DNA from 3 places in the Halobacillus sp. K22 genome. Region 2 is predicted to be linked to each of the others. Evidence: predicted binding sites of a transcription regulator. Region 2 holds the regulator's gene; each other region holds the start of a gene.
What was found. The regulator Rex, encoded in region 2, represses fermentation and respiration genes when NADH is low (regulators of the CRP and FNR family bind a similar motif). The targets are predictions, from matches to a motif close to TTGTGAAATATTTCACAA.
Positions count from the first base shown of each region.

Region 1 (3,283 bases), on a different contig from region 2:
TATAGGAGCACTGACTAATGCCCTCGCTGCTAATCGACTCCCCGTATCACTCTTGATGGGAGCAGGCTCGATGGTCGTTTCGACCGGCTATCTGATATATGCCTGCTCCCAGAATTTTATGGGCGCAGCGATAGGTTTCTTCGTTCTTTCATTTGCTTTAGCATTCGCATCTACAGGTTTTATAACCTTTTATCAACGTAATGTTCCGGTTGATGTAATGGGTCGGGTCGGCAGTATTTATGAAGGGATAGAGTCAGTCCTCATTATTATAATCACGGTGGTTTTCGGACTGCTTGCGGAAATGTACTCCCTGAGAATGATCGTTAGTGCTGGATCTGCTTTCATGCTTATATGCACGTTGGCTCTCACAGCGACAGTGGCTCAGCCTTCTAAACGAAAATATTATGAATGGGGGAAGAAGCGGGATCAAAGCGTCATGACGAAAAGTTGAAACAATCGTGGGCCCGACTCGTAAGAAAACTAAGGACTGAGAAGGCAGGTGAAATGGTGAGAGACTACGTGAAAGAAATGAGGAGCTTAATTGGGAGAAGACCTTTCATTATTGCAGGGTCTACGATTTTGCTTAAAAATCCAGATGATAAAATTTTATTCCAATTCAGATCGGACACAAAAGAATGGGGACTTCCCGGTGGAGCTATGGAGCCAGGAGAAAGTTTCCTTGAAACGGCAGAAAGAGAGCTGCATGAAGAAACAGGACTTGTGGCTTTGAAATACATGCATCTTGGGACTTTATCTGGAGAGGAACTTTATTTTCAGTATCCAAACGGAGATGAAGTCTACAATGTCATCAGTGTGTTCCTGGCTTCGAACATAGAGGGGACCCTAAAGATAAATGATAACGAGAGTTTAAGTTTATGTTACTTTTCTTGCGAGCATCTGCCTGAAAAAATAGACGAACGAGCCAGGTTCATTCTGGAAACGTATCGAAGTTACTTATAAGTATAGAAGAGCAGGAGGAGAATCATGAATTTATGGAAAGGGAATCACATAAATTTGCGTGAAATCGTTGAAGAGGACTGGGAGGATGTTCACTCCTATGCATCTATTCCGGCCGTGAGCCAATACCAGCCCTGGGGACCAAATACAAAAGAACAGTCCCGGGTATATGTGAACCAGATCATTAGAGATGCTTTTAAGAATCTGGCGACCGAACTGGCAGGCATGCTCATTGAATACGGTTTCGTTAAACACCATCTTCACAGAATTTACGCGACATGCGATGTAAGAAACGTGGCTTCTTCCCGTGTATTAGAAAAAAATGCTATGAAAAAAGAAGGTCGCCTGCATGAAAATTTACGGGTGAAGAACCGGTGGCGTGATTCTTTTGTATATGCCATCTTGGAGCAGGATTGGAATAAATAGAAAACTGTGAGATTAGTGAAGGGAGGGATGAAGGATTGAAACGGATTATGGTGATGGGAATTTCAGCAGGGACTGGAAAATCCACATTTGCAAGGCAATTGGGAGCAAAGCTGAATATAGATGTTTACCATCTCGATACCTTCTATTGGAAACCAGGCTGGACTGAAGCAGGCTTTCAAGAATTTAAAAGCAATCAGGAGGAAGTGGTTGTAAAAGACTCTTGGATCATCGAAGGAAATTATAGTTCGACCTACGACCTGAGAGCTTCCTATGCAGATACAATTATTTATCTGGAACTTCCCCTTCTTACTTGTCTCTCCCGTGTTCTTAAAAGGTGGTGGATGCATCGCGGAAAGACTCGGGTAGATATGGGGGAAGGTTGTAAAGAGAAGCTTGATTTCGAGTTTATTAAGTTCATTGTTACTACCTATTATCCTCGTAAGAAGAAAATGAAAAAGAGGCTGGAGGCTTTTCAGGAAATGGACCCTGAAAAAAGAATAGTTGCTTTAAGAAGTAAGAAGGAAATCAGAGATTTCCTGAACCATTTGAGTTTTAAGGGATAGCCCGGAACTTTTAGAAAGCATGAAGACTCTTTTTGTAGAAGGGATTCGTGAAGGAGTATGCGGCGGGAAGGATAAGGAAAAAATGAATAGAAATTGTCATAAATTCATCAGTTCTATCCTTAGAAGTTTTAAGCAAAATCCCTTATAATAAAATTAATGTGTGAAATAATTCACAAATAGCTTCAGTTAGGAGTTTATATAGATGAAACATTTGAGCAAATTAGCCTTTGGTCAAAGAAAAGTGATCCTGGCTTTGTTCATCACTTCTCTCATTATCGGTGGAACGATCATAGGACAGGCTTACTTTTTCGTAGCCATTGTGGACCGTATATTTTTGGGACAGCAATCCTTTCAGGAAATTGTCCCTCTGCTCATTGGACTTTTACTCGTCCTGGCTGGGCGGGCTGGATTTACTTGGCTTCATGGTCGTACGGGTGTAAAAATGGCGGCTCGCGCAAAGAGTCATTATCGTAAGGCTATTATTCAGAAATTCTCAAGAAATCCCATTCAAGCCTCATTGAAAGGCCAGTCGGGCCGTAAAGTAAGTGTGCTTATGGATTCAGTAGACGAAGTAGATGGTTATTTTAGTAACTATGTACCTCAAATGATTCAGACTGCTGTCATCCCGATTATGATTCTCATTGTTGTGTTTACGCATCATATTTACTCTGGACTCATCATGCTGATTACGGCTCCGTTTATTCCCTTTTTCATGGCAATAGTCGGAGTAATGACGAAGAAAAAATCAGAAGAACAAATGGAGAAGCTTTCAGCTTTTTCAGGTAAGTTTCTAGATACGCTTCAAGGCTTAACGACGTTAAAGTTATTTGGAAGAGCCCAGAAGCAGAAAGACGAAATAGAAAAGAGCAGCCTTGGATTTCGGGATGCTACGATGGGCGTTCTGAAGGTAGCTTTTATTTCATCGCTTATGCTTGAATTTATATCTATGCTCAGTATCGGTCTGATCGCTCTGGAAATTGCCATTCGTCTGGTGGTTTATGAAAGTGTTCCGTTCTTCTCTGCTTTTTTCATTCTAGTACTGGCACCTGAATTCTACTTAACTCTTAAAGATTTCGGCAGTGCATTTCATACAGGACGCGGAAGCTCAGGCGCTGCCAATCAATTGGAAGACGAGCTGAATGAATCGGAATCCTATGTAGAGTGGGGAGAAGGGGAGCTCTCTGCTGGTTCAAAGCCCCCATCTTTAAAACTTGAGAGTGTACATTTCAGTTATGGAAAAGAGGAGGGATTGTTTGCACTGGAAAATATCCAGGCAGTAATTCCCGCTTATTCACAAACAGCGATTGTCGGGAAAAGCGGTTCAGGTAAATCTACAC
Region 1 covers NZ_JBQQCN010000016.1:76,397-79,679, reverse strand. Annotated here, with positions in the region: gene ACTWPM_RS12705 (MFS transporter) at 1-451, shown strand, start outside; gene ACTWPM_RS12700 (NUDIX hydrolase) at 505-960, shown strand; gene ACTWPM_RS12695 (GNAT family N-acetyltransferase) at 985-1,383, shown strand; gene ACTWPM_RS12690 (topology modulation protein) at 1,419-1,946, shown strand; gene cydD (thiol reductant ABC exporter subunit CydD) at 2,149-3,283, shown strand, end outside.
Region 1: cydD (thiol reductant ABC exporter subunit CydD) is a predicted target of Rex. The motif match lies at 2,105-2,122, and genes of this name have one in related genera.

Region 2 (3,283 bases):
AAACAATGACGACAGCGCCTTTGTAGCCTTGTAAGTATCCTTCCAGCCACGAGAGAGTATCGATGTCCAGGTGGTTGGTTGGCTCATCGAGAATTAGAACATCTGGACTGGTCAATAATAACTTACCAAGAGCGAGACGAGTTTTCTGCCCGCCGCTTAGTGACGTAATCGGTGTGTTCCAGTCAAAATTATGGAAGTTCAATCCATTCAGAACGGATTTAATTTCCGTCTCATATTGATAGCCGCCCGCCGTTTTAAAATACTCCTGCTTCCGGTCATAGCTGGACAGGAGCTGTTGATAGCGCTCGGGGTCATCCATAAGATCTGGGTCAGCCATATCAACTTCCATGGCACGCAGTTCGTCCTCCAGACTCTTCAAATGAGAGAATACCTTCTCCATTTCGTTCCATATTGTTTCCTCGGACTGCAGACCTGTATCCTGAGCCAAGTAGCCGACAGTTGTTTCCTTTGGTTTAAAAATGTCCCCGGAATCATAACTCATTTCACCGGCCATCATCTTCAGCAACGTTGATTTTCCTGTGCCATTTCGGCCGACAATCGCGATGCGATCATTCATTTGTACTTCCAATTTAATATTAGATAAAATCAATTCCGCTCCAAATCGTTTGGTTAATTGATTTAATTGCATGAGAATCATGTCGTTTCACCTCAATGAGATAAGTGTATCGTATCGGGGATTCTTCTAGCAAGGTAATGACCCTGAGTTTGTGAAATCTTTAACGTCTAGCCGTTGATTTTTTGTTAGAATAAGAGTAATGTAACTAACAGTTAGTTTGTGAATTTGTTCGAAAAGGGGAAAGAACATGTCAGAGTTTACACACTTTAATGAACAGGGACGCGCCCGTATGGTGGACATCTCTAATAAAGGAGAAACGGTACGTACGGCAGCGGCCTTCACAAGTGTACAAGTCAACGAAGAAATTTATCATAAAATTACCAATCAGGAAATGGCCAAAGGCGACGTACTCGCGGTGGCGCAAGTGGCAGGCATTATGGCTGCGAAGAAAACATCGGACTGGATTCCCATGTGTCACCCGCTGTCTTTAAGCGGGGTCGATGTTTCGTTCAACTGGGAAACAGGCAATTCTTACACGTTAGAGATTCAAGTGGCTGTCAAAACAAAAGGAAGTACAGGCGTAGAAATGGAAGCGTTAACTGCTGCTTCCGCTACAGCATTGACGGTTTATGATATGTGTAAAGCTCTTGATAAGGGAATGGTTATCGGGCCGACCTATCTAATCGAAAAAACAGGCGGCAAAACCGGTGATTATCAACGAGAGAGCCGGTAAAGGAGGCAGAGTCATGGATTTAGAAGAACATACTAAGATCCCTCAAGCTACAGCAAAGCGATTGCCGTTGTATTACCGCTTTTTAAACAATCTGCACAGCCAGGGAAAAATGCGCGTCTCATCGAAAGAGCTGAGCGAAGCGGTGAAAGTCGATTCCGCTACGATCCGCCGCGATTTTTCCTACTTTGGAGCCCTCGGGAAAAAAGGGTATGGCTATAATGTAGAGTACTTATTATCATTTTTCCGAAAGACGCTTGATCAAGATGAAACCACGAAGGTTGCGTTAATCGGAGTAGGTAATCTGGGGACCGCATTCTTGAATTACAATTTCACAAAAAATAATAATACGAAAATAGAAATTGCCTTTGACGCCAGTCGTGAACGTGTAGGAAGCGAAGTGGGAGGCGTCCGTGTCGAACACATAGACGATTTGGAAGCGAAGATGGGGGACCTGGCTGTTGCCATTCTTACCGTTCCAGCTTCTGAAGCTCAAGGTATTGCGGATCGTCTCGTGGATGCAGGAGTCAGCGCGATTCTGAACTTTACTCCGGCGCGGATTACTGTGCCGTCCCATGTCCGTGTGCACCATATCGACCTCGCTATCGAACTGCAGGCGCTCGTTTATTTTCTAAAACATTATCCTCTGGATGAGGAAGAAGAATAATGAAGAAGAACAGTCCAATGATGATTGGGCTGTTTTTTTGTGGGAGAGAGGGGCCTGGCTGACTAATAAGATAGGCTCAGAGTTCTTCACCCTGAGCCAGATCTAATTAATCGGTAGTTTTTTTCCATTGATCATCGATCAGCATTTTACCTGGCCACGTGTAAGCCATAATGCCGCCATCTACTGTAATATCCTCCCCGGTGATATACGAGCTCTCGTCTGAGGCTAAGAACAGCGCGACATTTGCGATTTCTTTAGGATCACCCAGACGCCCCATCGGAGTGACCCACTTATTGGCTTCACGGAATTCACGGCCCTGCTCCTGTTGTTTCGAACCGGCAAGTTCATCGATCAGCGGTGTTTCAATCGTACCTGGAGCGATAGAGTTCACGCGGATGCCTTCACGTGCATAATCGATGGCCGTGGCTTTCGTGAAGTTCGTAATCCCGCCTTTAGCTGCATTATATCCGGAGCGGTCCAGATCAGCGGCCCTTCCGGACATCGATGACGTATTAATAATCGATCCGCTGCCTTTTTCCAGCATGAGTGGGAGTAAGTATTTGCTTGTTAAGAAAGTACCACGCAGATCCACTGCGATAATTTGGTCGAACAGCTCTACGGGATATTTGTGGACTTTTCCACCTTCTTCGTCAATCCCGGCATTATTGAATAAGACATCTATGGATCCGTATGTTTCTTTTACGTGATTGGCTAAGCTTGTTACGCTTTCTTCTTTTGATACGTCTACATATACAAATTCGGCTTTTCCACCGTTTTCTTTCACTTCATTAACAGTGTTTTGAACTTCATCTTCGTTTACATCCGCACAGACTACCGTCGCACCTTCTTCAGCAAAAAGCTTGACCGTTGTCTGGCCGATTCCTGTAGCAGCCCCTGTTACCACGGCTACTTTTTGATCTAGTCGTCCCATTTTTCGCTAACCTCCTTCAAATCGTTCTTCTACTGCATACCCCCCTTTTTTATAGAAAAAACTCTCCCTATCTCTTTAAAACGCTTCCAACCGGCTGAAAATGTTTTTTTAATTTCTGAAGTGGAATAATCTAAAAGGAGCTTTGAAACGCCTGTGAAAAAGGGTAAGCATACACGTGGAGAAACACGATAATCAGTGATATAGTTATAAAATAATTCGAGTTCCGAAGTAATCAAGAGAGGAGGCATCTGATGAGTAAACTGCCAAATAAATGGCTGGTAGTTGTATCAGTTCTATTCGGTACATTCACAGTCATTCTTAATAACAGTATGTTAAATCCAATCCTTCCGAAGTTTATTGAGATCTTCGACTCCAATG
Region 2 covers NZ_JBQQCN010000028.1:6,107-9,389, forward strand. Annotated here, with positions in the region: gene ACTWPM_RS17060 (ABC-F family ATP-binding cassette domain-containing protein) at 1-658, opposite strand, end outside; gene moaC (cyclic pyranopterin monophosphate synthase MoaC) at 825-1,310, shown strand; gene ACTWPM_RS17070 (redox-sensing transcriptional repressor Rex) at 1,324-1,974, shown strand; gene ACTWPM_RS17075 (SDR family oxidoreductase) at 2,081-2,905, opposite strand; gene ACTWPM_RS17080 (MDR family MFS transporter) at 3,157-3,283, shown strand, end outside.

Region 3 (3,283 bases), on a different contig from region 2:
AATATCTTACGAAGCGCAATCACACAGCCGATCGAGAGTACAGTGTATAAGCCGATGAACAGAATAAGCATCCATCCGACATATGGAGAAGTTGTTGCCCCTTCAGAGACAGTCATAAATCCTCTCAGAATCCATGGCTGACGTCCAAGTTCAGCGAATACCCAGCCAAATTCGATCGCGGCCATGGACAGTGGTCCCAGCGATGCAATCCCCCATAAGAGCAGCGGATGATATTCGTTCCACTTCTTCACCTTCCAGAAAACCAGGTACATAAGGGAAATTCCAAGAGTGAAGAAACCGATTGATACCATCAAGTCAAACATATAGTGAATCCAAAGCGGCGGCTCTTCGTCATCTGGAATTTGGTCCAGTCCGGTGACCTCTGCATTAAAATCACCGTGTGCTAAAAAGCTTAGGGCATTTGGAATTCGAATCGCATTCTCTACTTCCTGATTTTCATTTAATGTCCCAAAGACCACTAAGTCTGCTCCTTCTTCCGTTTCAAAATGCCATTCTCCAGCTGCTAGTTTTTCCGGCTGCTCTTCAGCAAGAAACTTGGCAGATAAGTCACCTGCAATAGCCGTAGCTATGGCAAAAATAAACACAGAAACCACCGTAAGCTTTAGCGCCTTCATGTGGTAGAGGGTATTTTTCTTTTTCAATAGATAAATGGCAGCAATAGTTGCCAGGACAGCTGCTGCGGTTAAATAAGATGTAGAAACGACGTGAAAAACCTTCGTAGGCGTCGCTGGGTTGAACATTGCAGCTAACGGTTGAATAGAAGTGACTGTATCTCCTTCAAGTTCAAACCCTTGCGGAGTGTTTAAAAAACCGTTAACCGAAGTGATGAAGAAAGCTGATAATGTAGAACCGATCACTACAGGAATAGATAACAGCCAGTGATACATAGGATTTTTAAAACGGTCCCATGTATAAAGATAGATCCCCAAAAATATCGCTTCAAAGAAGAAAGCGAAAGTTTCCATAAATAAAGGTAAAGCGATTACCTTACCTGCCAGCTGCATAAAACTCGGCCATAACAAGGAGAGCTGCAATCCAATTGCGGTTCCTGTCACAACCCCTACGGCCACTGTTATGGTAAATCCTCTTGTCCAGCGTCTTGCAAGCAGCGTATAGTGAGGATCTTTCTTTTTAATTCCTATAAATTCTGCTATGGATATCATGACGGGAATACCTACTCCAAGCGTCGCAAAAATCGCGTGATACCCGAGAGTAAGTGCAGTCAGCATACGGCTTAGTGTTGCACTATCTAAATCAAACATCTTCCCTTCCCCCTCTTACTGCTAGTCAATCTTATGTTTTCAGACAATCTATTCCTAGTATAATAGGTGAAAACGGTTTAGGCATAATAGGTATTTGACTATTTTGTGACAAACTTCACAAAGTCTTAATTTTAAATTTATGATACACGATACAAGCATTTATGTCTAAAGGTTCGCTTGAATGTTATGTAATTTCTATTCCCTATCCCCTAAGGTTTCTAACGAAAAATTGCACACAAAAAGACACCCCGGAAGAGGGTGTCTTTTATAATCAGACTAAAGGATTTACGGATAACGACCTGGCTTCGTAAGCAGCTCTTCCCTGATTAGAAAATGGCTCCTTCCAAACCACACGGATCTGACAAGCATGGAGTCATTTTGCGAAACTTTTCTTTAAATCGCATCAAGCATTTGGAATTGTGCTTTCACTAATTCGTAATACTCACCTTTTTGATCCATTAATTCATCGTGTGAACCGTTCTCAAGAATATGTCCATTTTCCAGGACATAAATATTGTCTGCTTCACGGATCGTGGACAGCCGGTGAGCAATAATAATGGCCGTTCGACCGTGTAATAGTTTACGCAGGGCTTTCTGGATGCGAACTTCCGTTTCAGTATCGATGCTTGCGGTAGCTTCATCTAAAATAAGAATCCGCGGATTTGCAAGTAAAGCACGGGCAAATGAAAGCAGCTGTTTTTCTCCAGCCGATAGAATACTACCACGCTCTTCTACTTCTGTATCATACCCATCACTTAAACGGTTAATGAAATCCTCTGCTCCTACCACTTTAGCCGCTTCCTTCACTTCTTCATCACTGGCAGTTGGACGACCAAAGCGGATATTCTCAAGAATGGTTCCGGAGAAGATAAAGGTATCCTGCAGGACCACACTGATTTGCTGGCGCACACTGTCAATCGTCGCATCCTGCAAATTGACTCCGTCAATTTTAACCGCTCCTTTTGTTGGATCGTAGAAACGGCTGATTAAATTCGCAATGGTCGATTTCCCGGACCCAGTGTGCCCGACGAGAGCCACTGTCTCTCCTTGTTTCATTTCTAAATTGATATCATGGAGGGCAATCCGTTTTTCATCATAAGCAAATTGAACATGATCAAATTCTATATGACCTTTCATGTCTTTCAGTTCAACCGCATTTGTCTTTTCTTCTACATTTGGCTGTTCATCCAGGAACTCAAAAATCCTTTCTGATGATGCCATGGCCATAAGCATTTGATTGTACATCATGCCAAGCCTTGAAATCGGCTCCCAGAACATACCCAGGAAAAAGGCAAAGGAAACGAATTTACCAATCGAGATATCTCCGCTCAGAATCAAATAAGCACCGAAAGAAATAAGGATAACGGTTCCTACCGCATTACTCATCTCTACAAACGGCCGGAACATGGCACTTTTTCTAGTGGCCGTATTCCAGGACTGAAAATTATCTGTGTTCACGCCATCGAAGTACTCCGCATTTTCTCTTTCCTGTGAAAAAGATTGCGTAATTCGAATCCCCTGAATGCTTTCGTTCAAATGAGAGTTGAGTCGAGACTGCTGAATCCTCACATCCTGCCAGGAGCGCCTGATATTACGGCGCAGCTTAGTAGAAATGTAAAACATAAGCGGCATGATCACAAGTATGGCTAAGGCAAGCTTCGGGCTCATCCAGAACAAAATTCCGATAATCCCGGTAAGCATAACCACATCCATAAGTAAGTTAATAATACCATTCGTAAACAATTCCTGAAGGGAGTTAATATCATTCATAATTCTTACTAGAATGGAACCTGCTGATCTTGAATCAAAGAATTTGTGAGAAAGCCGCTGTACATGCGAAAACAAGTGCTGCCGGAGGTCATAAATCACATTCTGACCTAAAATATTTACATATTTAATCCGCAGTGTATTTGCAATATAACTAAGCAGATAAAGAATAGAAATACCGACAACGAGTTGAATTAAAAGATTAGTATCACTGTTGCCGATCGCTTTATCAA
Region 3 covers NZ_JBQQCN010000003.1:186,329-189,611, reverse strand. Annotated here, with positions in the region: gene ACTWPM_RS04000 (cytochrome ubiquinol oxidase subunit I) at 1-1,283, opposite strand, end outside; gene ACTWPM_RS03995 (ABC transporter ATP-binding protein) at 1,677-3,283, opposite strand, start outside.
Region 3: ACTWPM_RS04000 (cytochrome ubiquinol oxidase subunit I) is a predicted target of Rex. The motif match lies at 1,387-1,404, and genes of this name have one in related genera.